DNA from 2 places in the Peribacillus sp. SIMBA_075 genome. Region 2 is predicted to be linked to the other one. Evidence: riboswitches for the same ligand, from Rfam matches in the RefSeq annotation. Region 2 holds a riboswitch; the other holds the start of a gene.

Region 1 (6,988 bases), on a different contig from region 2:
CTTAGCATTTTTCTGGACGTTTTATTTCAGCCTTTTCTAAAAGAAGCATTCTGACCATCAGCTGGGGAGCCGCTGCACCCAATTTCTCAACCCTCAGCAACTAGCATCATTTGCGGTTATCGAACTAGCTCCGCCTTCTTTTATAATTGCTTTTGGCGACTTTATTATAAGAGGTGATAAAGTAAAATGAAGACGATACATAAACGAAATTCTTATCTCGATTACCCCGCCCTTTAGGTGCCAACGAAAAAATCCTGTTCATATCCAACAGGATTTTTATCAATCTTTATTCAAAATTCAAAATTACAGGATTCTTGCAAGAAGAATCTAATAAGGACAATGTCTACCCCTTATCCTAAATGGGAAACGGCCTCTTAATAATTTAAGGTGATAGATTCATTTTAGTGTTTTTGTTTATAATAAGTTACCGCGAGCGCAAGGGCCAGCACTGTTCCTTTGACGATATCCATAGCATAATACGGAACGGACATCATGATCAAACCATTTTGAAGGATTCCGATCAGGACTGCACCGACAAAGGTTCCAAAGGCATTCGGTTTTCCCGCTCCTAAAACGGAGGAACCAATGAAGGCTGCTGCAACGGCATCCATTAAATAGGGGGACCCTGAATTGATTTCTGATGTCATGACCCTTGAAGCTAGGACAATCCCCCCGATTGCAGCTAATAGAGCTGAAAGCAGATAGGCAAGGATTTTGTATTTATTAACCGATATCCCGGAAAGTCTCGCCGCTTCCTTATTTCCCCCAATCATGTACATATAACGACCGTGCTTCGTATAAGTCAAAAAGATATGGGTCGCTATCACAATGACTGCCATGATCAGGATTATCCATGGTACTTGGCCAATTTTGGCGAAAAACGGGCTGATCAGTCCTGTTGCGAATGTCCCATCGGGCATGACCATATTTTGCGAAACCGTTGCCCCTTTTGTATAGGTAAGGGCAATTCCCTGGATAATGAACATCGTAGCCAATGTCATTAGCATGTCGGGAATTCTCAATTTAACGATCATGAATGAATTCAAAGCCCCTACGACAAGTGAGGCACCGATTGCAGCTAATATGGCGATGAATGTATCCTGTGAAAACCAGACAAACATTGATATGACTATGGCATTGGCCAATGATGCGACGGAGCCGACGGAAAGGTCGAACCCATTCACTGTCAAGGATATCGTTATGCCGATCGCAATGATGGTCACGATTGAGATAGAACGCAGGATGTTGATCAGATTAGTAGTTTGAATGAAAGATGGATTGGACACGGCAAAAATTCCAATTAGAATGACAATCGTTAATATTGTGCCGTATTTATAGAAAAATTCGAACAGGTCCACCTTTTTCTTCGCTTTCGCTGTCTGTGTAACAGAAATGGGTGTACTCATCCTAATTTCCTCCTGTTGAATAGAATAGTAGTTCTTCTTCATTCGTTTTGCTTGTTTCTAGTTCGATGACAGTGCTCCCGTCATATAACACGTATGTCCGGTTAGTAATGCCAATGATTTCGGAGAGCTCGGATGATGCATAAATGATCGCTTTCCCATCCCTCGCAAGCTTTGCAATCATTTCGAATATATCCTTCTTGGCTCCAACATCGACACCTTTCGTTGGTTCATCGAATATGTATACATCCGCATCGGCTATAAGCCATTTTCCAATGGCAACCTTTTGCTGGTTACCACCTGAAAGGTTTTCTACTTTCACCTCCCCGGAAGGAGTTTTTATGCCGAGACTTGCGATCATTTCCTTCGCTTTTTCCATTTCCGCCTTACGATCCACAAAACTGAATGTCTTGCAGAATTTGCCGATACTGGCTGCAGTCAAGTTCGCCGATACTGATTCCTGAACAAGGACCCCTTCTTTCCTGCGTTCCTCAGGTATAAGTGCCAGACCGCTTTTTACTGCTTGGTGCGGTGATTTCAAAGAAAGCTTTCGGCCATTTAGGATGATTTCACCTGCTGTAATCGAAGTATGACCGAAAAGGCTTTTACACAACTCCGTTTTCCCAGACCCGACCAACCCTGCCAAGCCGATTATCTCCCCTGCTTTAATATGCAGACTGACATTTTTAACTTTCTCTGTATCTGACAATCCCTTCACTTCCAGAATAACGTCGCCAATCGAAGAATTCACTTCAGGGAACTGTTCATCCATGGTTTTCCCTAGCATATTCTCTATCACTTCGTTACAGGTGATGTCTTCCATCTTTCGACAAGTGACAAGCTCCCCATTCCTCATGATCGTAATTTCCTCACAGATTTCAAAAATCTCAGGCAGACGATGTGAAATGAAAATGACTCCAACACCTTTTTGCTTTAATTCATTTACAATTCGAAAAAGTTCTGTCGTTTCTATATGACTTAACGGAGCAGTTGGTTCGTCGAGAATCAGGAATTTGCATTCTGTCGAAACGGCTCTTGCTATCAGGACCATCTGTTTTTCAGCCAAGGTAAGGTCTCTTACCAGCTTTTTCGAAGGGACACGAATTTTCATATCTTCAAGAATTAAAGAGGCTTGGTTGTGCAGCTCTTTCCATTGAACTATCTGTTTTTTTCCCATGTTTTGGACCATATCATTCAACATTATATTTTCCCCAACGGTTAAATAAGGGATGAGGGCCGTATCTACTTCCTGATAAACTATTTGAATACCCTGTTCCTGCGCCGCTTTGGGCGAGCGGATATTCTGCTTTATCCCATCAATAAAAATGTCACCTGAATAATGAACATGGGCTCCCGATAAAACCTTCATTAACGTCGATTTCCCTGCTCCGTTTGCACCGACCAATGCGTGGGTTGCCCCTGATTGTATAGAAAAGTCAACTTCACTAAGCGCCTTCACTCCTGGAAATTCAATCGAGATTTTCTTCATTTCTAGTTGCGTGCCCATGTCCATTCCCCCTTATTGAACAGACACTCCCTTCACTTGCAAGAGAGTGTCCCCTTTTACTTTTTATAATGAGCTTTCAAAACTTTCATCCAATCTTCTTCAAATTCCGTTGATACACCCCATCCTTCGACAATACCAGACAGATTTGCCATGTTAACGGCTTCTTTTGAGGCTTGGATTTGCTTTTGTGAAATAAGTGAAGCCTCTAAGTCATAGGTTTGCGGTGTTTTTTCGCCCGCTAATTTTTTTGCCAATATCCTCATATTCACTGCACCAATCAACTTGGGATCGACGGCTGCCGTGTAGGACCATGAGCTAGCGGCCGATTGGATTTCCTGAAGATCTGCATTCGATACATCAATTCCGTATATCTTCACTTCATCGCGGCCCGCTTCTTTAATCGCCCGGGCGGCACCGATAGCGAAGGCATCCCATGTTGCGAAAATGGCATCCAATTTACCTTTTGGGTATTTATTCAGCATTGCGGCTACTGCATTTTGTGTTTGAACCGAAGTATCTGCAGATGCCACTCCGAATCTTTCGACTTCCCTAATTCCAGGGTTTTCTTTTAATTTTTCCTGATAAACTGAATTTCTTCTCACCATTGGAGGAAAACCATCCACCCAAAGGTAAGCAATCGCCGCTTCACCTTTCTGTACTTTTATCAGTTTATCGAAAGCCAGTGTTGCCAGCGCTTCATCATCCTGTGAAGTTAATGTCACACCTTCTATTTTAGATAAATCGCTATTTGAATCGAATGTGACAACGCTTTTACCTGCATCAACCAACTTTTGAACGTCATTCACTGTTGCTGCATCATCACCATGGGAGATGATATAGCCGTCATAATCTTCCTGCAAAGCCTGCGCGATCGCATCATGGAATTTAGCCGTATCCCCATTGGCTGTATACGTATCCACTTGAAAGCCCATTGCTTCTCCTTCTTCCTTCGCTCCAGCAAGGTATTGGGCCGTATGATCATCACCGCCAATTTTACGGATCACTTTGATTTTGGCCCCTTCCCCATCAGCAAATCTTTCCGGTACATTTTCAAATGATACTTTTTCTTCTTTCTTCGATTCTGTGGAACTCTGTCCTGTAGAACAACCCGTTAAAAGCAACGCCGAAGCGATGGCTGAAACGAATATCCCTTTAATAGATCTTCCCATCTTGTTTCCCTCCACATTCTCCTATTATTCTTATCAGTTAAGTTGGTGTAAATCATAAAATAAAAACCTCTCTAGTAATAGAGAGGTTTAATCAGCTGTATTGCAGACTTATCCCTCTCTTATCTGTCAAAACATTTCTGTTTTGCAGGATTTAGCACCAATTCCTAATGGAACGGTTGCTGGGCATCTTAGGGCCAGTCCCTCCGCCACTCTTGATAAGAGAATATATCGTGTTACGTTTTTCGTAATTATCACTTTATAGGGATATAGTCGTAAAGTCAATAGTTTTTCGAATATTTGAAATGTTTCCTGCTACTTTTTATTTTCTTTGAAGCTGGGCTAGACGCTTTTTCTCAATTTTTTCAAGTCTCTCCAACTGACGTAGTTTCACTTCGAACACAGTGATCGGATCACGGTAAACTTCCGGATTTTCTTTCATATGCTCCAATGCAGCCTGGTAGTCTTTAATTTCAGTCTGCGTTTGCTCTATTGTTTTTTGAAGTAAGGCAAATGAGCTGCGATAGAAAAGTGAGATGTCCCGATCTAAAGATTTTTCAAACAATCCAAATTGGGTAAGGAAGCGTTCAGTGATCATTTCCGCAACATCCTGGTAATCTTCACTTTCCAAGTATTTCTTATAACGATTGTACATATTGGCTTTATTTTGCGGTATTGCCCCAAACAGCTTTCCTGCTCCTTTAAGCAGCAATTGTGATGGAGTCCTTCGCAAAAGGATATTAACGTCATCGATGCGGATACTGCTTGTCATCCTGTCGGCATCACGGCGCCAGTCATCCAATACCCTGAAGTCACCTGCCAGCATAATCCGTTCTTCTTTGTATAATTCATTGAATCCGGCACTCATCTCATCCATAAACTGTTGGCTTTGTGAGAACTCCATTTGGGAACTAGCAATCCAATCTTGAAGAGAACGGTAATATTGAGGCATGATCTTGTCAGAAATGAAGGCTTGAATCCGCTCATTCATTTCATGGTTCAACTGTATATGGACCTGACTGAAATCACTGCTTTCCGTTAACGATTTAGAGCAATCCCTCAGTAATTCAGGAATTTTAGAAGAAAGCTGACTTTTCACTTCATCCTTAAGCACACGGTACGACCTTATGATATTTTCACTTTTTTCTTTTTCTAAATCAGCCAGTTGATTGACCGCACCATTCAATTTGACTTCCATCTGTTCATTCCAAGAGATGGAATGCTCGCATTTCCGTTCATTGGCTGTCCGTTTTTCTAACAGATAAGATAAAGTTTTACGAATGAAAGCAAGGATTTTTTCAGACCTTCTTTCTTTCCAATTATCATCTTGATAATTCGATTGAAGGAATGCAGAAAGGTCATTCAACTGCTGCTTGCTGTCATAAAGTTTAGAGAAAGCGAACACTTTCGCATTCGGGAAATATGCATTCACTTTATCCCATGTTTCGTCTTCCATCCGGACCGCGACTTGATCACTGTATATCGTATCCATTTTATTTAATAAGAAATGAATCGGCAGTTTCGGAGCCATCATTTGAATTTCCAATAACAGGTCCCGTTCACTACCGGTGAAAGGCGCCCGGGCATCAAGAACGAACATCAGGCCATCACTGCCATGTAAATAGCCTTGGAAATCCGATTCCACGCTTTTTTCCCCATTGAACCCCGGTGTATCCAATAATCGCAGACGATTATTTCTAAGATAGTCACTAATAAGCGTCACATCGACAATAGTCCCGCGCTGGCGGCGTGTTTCATCCAATTCAGTTAGCTCCATGACAACCTTGCTATCTGTATCGGTAATTTCAAGGATTTCCAAATCATCCCCGTCTTTGACGCTGACTAGTGAAGAATGATCTTCGGCAGCGATGCTCTCGCCAACTATTGACTGTATAAAGGATGTCTTGCCATTTCCTGTACTTCCCACAAGAAGAAGATTGAAATTTCCGGTATCCTTAAGCCCCTCGACCATCCATTTAAGCTTATTGCCAACCCTTAAATCATTCTCTTCAGCCCATTGGATGATAGAATTGAACAGTTTCTCTCCCGCTTCCAGTCCGCCTCCCAATTTAGGCGATTTCGAAAGCAGGCTTTCTGCATCCTGAATGACCAGCGCATTAATCGTATCCGGGAAGATTTCATTCCAGGACAGCGCGGATGCCGCCGCAAACAGCGAAAGCTCCCCATCTGCGATTTTCAGCCAGTTTTCCAGCAACCTTGGCACGACAGGGCTTAAATCTTTGATTAGGTGCGTTCCTTCCAACAGGCCTGCATATGCATCCCTGTAATAGACGGAAAGCTCATCCCATACATCCCCTTGGTTTAATTCGATTGTATCTATCAAGTTATTAATCACTCTTAGCCATTCAAAATAAGAATCGGTATATTTATAATTTTTCCAGAGGGCAACCGTCACCTTTTCGAAACGCCCCTGGTCAAGTGTGTATAGCGAACCAAGGACAGTTGAAAAGTAGTCCGGATCCATCGATTGGGCAACCCCCTGCTGGATATACGTTTTCAGCACATCGAACCAGCCCATTGATTCTGTACGGATACTTTCATTCGCCGCTAATACCACCGCACTGTTCCAATCCTTTTGTTCTTCAAAAAAGGCTCGTGCGATTTCCGTGACATTCGGATAGTCAGGTTGAAACTCTACTGCTTCTTTCACGACTTTGGAAGCCAAATCATTTCTAGATTCAACTATGTAAAGGGAAAACAGTTGCAAAAGAACCTCCGTTTTCAAAACCGCTTCATTCGTATCGACGGATTTATAAATATCCTCTGCGGTTGAATACATTTCCAGTTCAAAATAAGCATCAGCGATGTTTTTCTTCGCCCATGAACCAAGTTCACCTTCTATGTTTTCCCATTTAAAAATGGCTGCTTCAAAGTCATGGTGCTGAAAGTAT
Region 2 (6,988 bases):
CAGCACTCATCTCCTATTTCATCATTCCGGCTTATGGTTGGAGGGTTGCGTTGATATTAAGTGCAGTTCCCGCTTTATATGCACTGTATCTGCGCTTGAAGCTACCAGATTCACCGAAATTTACGGAACTTGAAAAGAAGCAGAGACCAACAGTAATAAGCAACATGAAAAGTGTCTGGAAAAAGGAATATTCTCGCCAGACCCTTGTTTTGTGGATTCTTTGGTTTTGCGTGGTCTTTTCTTATTATGGGATGTTTTTATGGCTGCCAAGTGTGATGGTCTTAAAAGGATTCAGTATGATTCAAAGCTTTGAATATGTTTTGATCATGACGCTTGCACAGCTTCCGGGCTATTTTTCAGCTGCATGGCTGATAGAGAAGATGGGTCGTAAATTCGTTTTGATCACATACTTAATTGGAACAGCCATCAGTGCCTTTTTCTTTGGATCGGCAGAGGGGTTGGCACTGCTGATAGTTTCTGGAATGTTCCTATCTTTCTTCAACTTAGGGGCATGGGGTGCGCTTTATGCGTATACACCTGAGCAGTATCCAACTGCAGTTCGTGGAACCGGTACAGGGCTAGCTGCTGGTATTGGCAGGATTGGCGGTGTCCTGGGGCCATTGCTTGTAGGGTATTTAGTTGCTGCCGGTACCCCGATTTCAACGATTTTCACCATATTTACAATTGCTATTCTAGTGGGAGCCGCTGCTGTGGCTTTTGGGAAGGAAACAAAGAATACCGTTTTGACATAAACGAAGGAAGGGGACCAATCAGTCCCCTCTTTTCTTTACTTAAAGTCTTTTATTATTTTTAAAAGGAGTTCGGAGGCAATCTTTGGACTATCTGCATTCATGATGGCTGAAACGACTGCGGTACCGGATAGCCCGCTATCTGAAAGTGAGGAAATGTTATCGGCTGTGATACCCCCGATTGCTACGGCAGGAATCGATACGCTGCGGCAAATTTCCTCCAAATCTTCAATGGCCATTAGCGTTGCATCTTGTTTGGTCTTCGTCGGGAAAACGGAACCGACTCCGATATAGTCTGCTCCATTTTGTTCGGCTTCGAGAGCTTCTTCAAGTGTGGAGACTGAAACACCGACAATCATATCGTCAGGAACCATTTGTTTGATGACAGGCAGTGGAAGATCATCTTGCCCAATATGAATTCCGTCCGCTTCAACAGCGAGTGCTATATCTACCCGGTCATTAATGATAAGGGGAATGGACAGCTCGCTCAATAACTGTTTTAATGCAGAAGCCTTTTTATAAAAGGAGAGAGAGGAATTGTTTTTCTCTCTAAGTTGTACGATCGAAACTCCTCCTGAAACCGATTCTGCAATGATTTTGGTCAATTCTTCTATTGCTATCGACTCTTCCGTAACTAAATATAGACTTAAATCAATTTGGGACTTCTTCATTTATTTTCACCTCATGCATCCAAATTTCCTTATCCATTCTTGATATTGCATCCATTAATCGCACTCGAAACGTTCCTGTCCCTTCATCTTCTTGAAGTTTTGCAGCTGCCAGGTCCCCTGAAATGCTCATGGTCGAGATACCAGCAATTGCCGCAGAATAGAAATCGTCCGTGACTCCGGAAAAGGTGCCGATAAGAGCAGTGGCCATGCATCCGGTACCAGTAACATTAGTTAAAAGGAGATTCCCGTTGTCGATAATTGACGTATGTTTTCCGTCGCTGACCGCATCCTTAGCCCCGCTGACCACGATGATACTATTCAATTTATTTGCTGCTTGTGCAGCCAGCTCTGCATTGCTAATCGCTAGTTCCCCTGAATCCACTCCGCGTGTAACGATATCCCCCCCCATCAATCGAAGGATCTCACTCGCATTTCCGCGAATGATTTGGAAAGTAACCTTACTTAGGAGCTCTGTGACTTTCTCTGTCCGATAGGAGGTGGCACCCACTCCCACCGGGTCCAAAATGACTGGGATATTCAGGGCATTTGCCGTCTTGCCGGCAATCTCCATTGCTTCTAAGGCTTTATCATCAATCGTACCGAAATTCAGGACCAATGCATTCGCTAATTTGACCATATCCGCCACTTCACTGGGGCTCGATGTCATTACAGGTGAGCCACCGATGGCAAGGGTGACATTGGCACAGTCGTTGACCGTAACAAAGTTGGTGATTTGGTGAACGAGAGGTTTTCTTTCTCGTACTTTCACGAATAAATCGGCTGCAGCAACATTCATATTAAGTCACTCCGTTCTTTTTTTGAAAATGAATGAAAATGATGGACAGGTCCATGCCCCCTACCGATTGAAAAGCTATTACGTATCGCTTCGGAAATATAGGTTTTGGCCTGTTCAATCGACTCTTTCAATGGCAGTCCATTTGCCAGGTTGGATGTAATGGCGGATGATAGGGTACAGCCTGTACCATGTGTGTTTTGTGTATGAATGCGTTCTCCCTTGATCCATTGGAAGTCAGTTCCATCATAAAAAAGATCGTTTGGATTTCCTGCTGCATGGCCCCCTTTAAGTAAAACGGCTTTAGAACCTAGTTCATGTATGGATATGCATGCCCTGTAAAAATCTTGTTTCGTTCGAATCGACAAGCCAGTAAGGACTTCCGCTTCTGGTACATTCGGGGTTACAAGTGTTGCAAGCGGAAGCAATTCCATTTTTAAGGCAGTGACAGCTTTTTCGTCTAGCAAATGGTGGCCGCTTTTTGAAATCATGACTGGGTCAAGGATAACGATGGAAGGTAAGTAGGTTTTAATGGACGCAGCGACTGTTTTCACTATTTCTTTTGATCCAAGCATTCCTATTTTTACTGCATCGACATGAATATCCTCAAAGATGGCAGCAATTTGATCCGAGATGATAGCTGTTTCGATGGCCTGAACTGAACGCACTTCCATTGTGTTTTGTGCAGTAACGGCTGTAATGGCAGACATTCCAAAGACACCATGTGCAGAAAATGTTTTTAAATCTGCTTGTATTCCAGCACCGCCCCCTGAATCAGAGCCTGCGATGGTTAATGCTGTTTTCATAAAAAATCCCCTTCATATAATTATTTTTTAGAAGTATGTTAAGTAATATGAAAGCTAAAAGCGCACCTGCGAATGAACTAAGCATAAAAGCTGGTAAAAAACCAAAAAGAGCAGCTTTTTCCCCCAATAGGAGGAGTGCAAGTGGATAACAGGCCAGGGATCCGAGAATGCCGGTCCCAATCACTTCCCCTAGACAGGCGAATTTCAAGCTTTGTGTTTTTCGATAAAGGACGGCAGCCAATAGTGCACCTATCATGCTGCCAGGAAAGGCGAAAATTGAACCGGTACCAGACATGTTTCTAATGATGGAAACTAATAAAGCTTGTGTTACCGAATAGGCAGGTCCCAATAAAACGGCTGTCAGGACATTTGCCAGATGCTGTATCGGGAAGATTTTAGCAAATCCGACAGGGATGAAAATAATTGAACTGGTCAGAGTCGTTATACCCGTGATCATGGCAGTCAACGTCATTTTCTTGATTGGATTCATCATCATGTCAATACCTACAGTGGCCAATCCTGTTCATTTTGAACCATATCCCAGAATAAATATTCATATCGGGAAGTCACCAAAAAGTGCTTTTCTAATCTCAGAAGTTCCTTTTCAGGCATGCCTCTTGTTAATTCTTCCAATAAAGCAATCAGCCACTTGTGTGCCTCACCGAATTCAGGAGATGAATAGGACCTTATCCAATCTGCGTAGCGGTTGTTTTCCAATGCTTCACCATTTTGTTTTTTTAATATCAAACCGATTTCGTAATAATCCCAAGCACATGGTAGGAGACAAGCGATGAGGTCTGCCAAAGTCCCATGCTGAGCTGCATTTAGCATGTAACCCGTATAGGCTAAAGTGGTAGGCGTAGGTTCTGTTTCTTCCAATTCCTTGGTACTGATTCCGAATTCCGAAGCATATTGCCGATGGATATCCATTTCCACTTGAAGAGTTTCGTTTAAAATACTGGAAAATCTTGCCATGGTTTCGATATTATGAGCTTTGATGACACCTAGAGCAAAAAGCTTGGAATATTCCATGAGATAGATATAGTCCTGCTTCAAATAATAAGAAAACTTCTTTTCAGGTAGCGTGCCGTTTCCAATTGCCTGGACAAAGGGATGTGAATGGTTCCTTTTCCAAATTTCTTTTGCCCGTCCATGAAGTCTTTCACTGAAGGTTTCTAATTTAGTATTCTCCATTGTTCATCCTCCTTTAGAATAGATCCCCTATTTACATCCATAAAAAAAACCGCTCCTGAATACGGAACGGGGTAGATGGATAAAGTCTGCAAATGGACGATATCATCCACTTCCCTCCGCCGGTATGAGCCGGTTCAGGTTCAAAGGGTCCGGAACTAATTCCATCTCAGTCTAAAAAAAGACTCCCCTAGTGGTGTGAATTGTATGTAATTACTGACATCATATCAGAAAGACAAGAAAATGCAACCCACATTTGAAAGGGGAAACCCATTTATGGCAAGTGGAAAAGGAAGAACCAGGTAATTGACTTTTGATGTTTATTGGGATAAAATCATTTCTACATCATTTATATATTGAATTCTTATCCAGAGAGGTGGAGGGACTTGGCCCAAAGAAACCTCGGCAGCAGACCCATTTTGGGAACTGTGCTAAATCCAACAAGCATTTGCTTGGAAGATAAGAAGAGCCGTACGGACACTGTAAGCCTCTTCTTGAATTAGAAGAGGCTTTTATTTTTGCGGAATAACGTTTAGTGGCATACTAGAAAAGGTATATATAATTTGGTGAAATCAAACCGGTTAATACAGTTTAGCTCAACTAGAAGCGGGCTCTATGATGACTAGGAAAGGAGCCATTTACATGGCAGAATTATTTAAGAGGATTGAACAGAGGAAGGCAATGCTTATTGAAGAGTTATTGGCCAATGGAGTATACAAAACCTCTGATGAAAGGCACCTTTATGATGCCCCGTTAAAAGTACTTGAAAATGAATATAAGATTGTAATAAATAGACCAAATAATGAGTCTCCTTCGGAATGGATGACATAGTATCCGATAGGCTATAATCTTGGGATAAGGAATATGATGTAAGCATTCGCAGTCTATACTTGTGGATGCTTTTTTTATTTATGTTTATATAGGGGATGACACAATATATACATATTTAGAAAATGAAATAGGCTTTTTGTCACATTTAAACTGTAAAATTACACATTTAATTTCAAAAAAATAGTTGATTTTAACTATAAGTTTCATTATGATGAAGGTGTAAAAAAATTGAATAAATGGGAGGTGGCTTGATGCTTTGCCAGAAGGTAACTGTAGAAAAAGTAGAAGAGAAGAGACAAGAAATGATTAAATTGGCGGCAATTTATGGTTTAACAAGTCTTCTAACTGTTCAAGCAAGCCAAGAATTGGATACGCTGTTGAATGCTTTAACAAATAAAAGAGATTCTGAATATTTTTCCCTTAAGAAAGTATATAGGTATTTCTAAATTCTCCATTTCGGCCTCGTTTAATCTGAAAAAGGCTACTGCTCAAGGCAATAGCTTTTAAATGAATATTTTAATTATCGACACGTTTCCCAAGTATAATCAAATCTCTTTCAATGCCATCGAGCTCTGCAACTCGAGGCAAATTTGCCCATTTTTCAAACCCAAATTTTGAAAAAAGCTTCAGGCTAGGTATATTGTGGGCAAAAATGAAACCTAATAAAGTCTTCACCCCTAATTTAGGGCTCACTTCAATTGCCTTTTGAATCGAAATTTGTCCGATTCCTTTTCCCCGGAAATAATCATCGATATAAATGCTGATTTCGGCCGTAGAATCATAAGCTGGCCGGCCATAGAAAGATTGAAAGCTCATCCATCCTGCAGTTTGCCCTTCTATAGTAATGATATATAGCGGTCGACTTTCTGAATGATGTTCCTCAAACCATTTAACCCTCGATTGTACGGATACAGGTTCCGTATCTGCCGTGACCATTCTTGAAGCAATTGTCGAATTATATATTTCAACGATTCTGGGTAAATCCGAAAGTGCTGCCTCCCTAAACTCTATGTGCTCTGCCATCATTTAAACTCCTATCTATCATTTATATTCAATCTCCAGAATAATGGGTATCATCCCGCTTACATAAAGGCCGGAGAATGAAGCCCAATCCATTGAAAGTTTTATATTATCATACACTCTTTACTATTTATCTGACAATTCATTTTTGTATGTTAAAACTACAGATTTTTGGGTATTTAAAATGATGAAATACTTCATAGTAAATAGACAAAAGGAGAAACCAATGAAAAAAGTAGCAGGTTTGTTAATTATTGTACTAGTTATTTGTTTTGCTGCATATAAATTTCAGGCCTCGGAGTCGAAAGATGTGCAAAGGGTAATGGCTTTTGGAGATTCGTTAACCTATGGAAAAGGGGATAAGGACGGGGAGGGATATGTAGAAGGTCTGGAGGATGAATTGAATAATCCGGAATCGGAACAAAAAGTGAGTTTTTGGAATTACGGGATAAAAGGTCAGGAAACGGATGGGATCATGAATCAGCTTGATGATTACCGCATTAAATCGAAACTTGATAAAGCCGATACTTTCATCGTTTATATTGGAACCAATGACTTGATCAATAGTAACGGCGGTGACTTGAAGAAAATAAGTGATCGAAAAATCGATGAGGGTAAACGGGAGTATATCAACCATCTTGATAAGATTACTTCGACACTGATAAAGGCAAACGATAAAGCGGATATACTTGTAGTGGGACTGTATAATCCGATTAAAGATAATCAAAAACTTGAAAAGCACATCCAAGATTATAACCAATCAATAATGGGAATATCGAAAAAGGATAAAAGGATGGTATTCATTCCTACAAATGATCTTTTTGAGAATAAAAAGAAAACCGAGTATTTCAGTGATAAGATTCATCCCAATGAAAAGGGATATCAGCTCATTACGAATCGGATTTTGGAAAGTTATCATTTCAAATG

What was found. Region 2 has a riboswitch for S-adenosylmethionine ahead of SB775_RS05605 (Fur-regulated basic protein FbpA). Riboswitches for the same ligand answer to the same signal wherever they lie in the genome.
Region 1: linked by a shared signal. The riboswitch ahead of SB775_RS09765 (sugar ABC transporter substrate-binding protein) and the one ahead of SB775_RS05605 (Fur-regulated basic protein FbpA) in region 2 are both predicted to bind S-adenosylmethionine.

The regions. Positions count from the first base shown of each region.
Region 1 is NZ_JAWRYN010000009.1:82,524-89,511, reverse strand. It holds gene SB775_RS09775 (ABC transporter permease) at 402-1,406, opposite strand; gene SB775_RS09770 (sugar ABC transporter ATP-binding protein) at 1,408-2,910, opposite strand; gene SB775_RS09765 (sugar ABC transporter substrate-binding protein) at 2,967-4,079, opposite strand; SAM riboswitch class I at 4,196-4,301, opposite strand; gene SB775_RS09760 (GTPase domain-containing protein) at 4,399-6,988, opposite strand, start outside.
Region 2 is NZ_JAWRYN010000004.1:160,218-167,205, forward strand. It holds gene SB775_RS05575 (MFS transporter) at 1-752, shown strand, start outside; gene thiE (thiamine phosphate synthase) at 788-1,420, opposite strand; gene thiM (hydroxyethylthiazole kinase) at 1,401-2,216, opposite strand; gene thiD (bifunctional hydroxymethylpyrimidine kinase/phosphomethylpyrimidine kinase) at 2,213-3,019, opposite strand; gene thiW (energy coupling factor transporter S component ThiW) at 2,988-3,509, opposite strand; gene tenA (thiaminase II) at 3,524-4,213, opposite strand; TPP riboswitch at 4,308-4,412, opposite strand; SAM riboswitch class I at 4,572-4,676, shown strand; gene SB775_RS05605 (Fur-regulated basic protein FbpA) at 4,853-5,041, shown strand; gene SB775_RS05610 (aspartyl-phosphate phosphatase Spo0E family protein) at 5,293-5,487, shown strand; gene SB775_RS05615 (GNAT family N-acetyltransferase) at 5,558-6,064, opposite strand; gene SB775_RS05620 (DUF459 domain-containing protein) at 6,288-6,988, shown strand, end outside.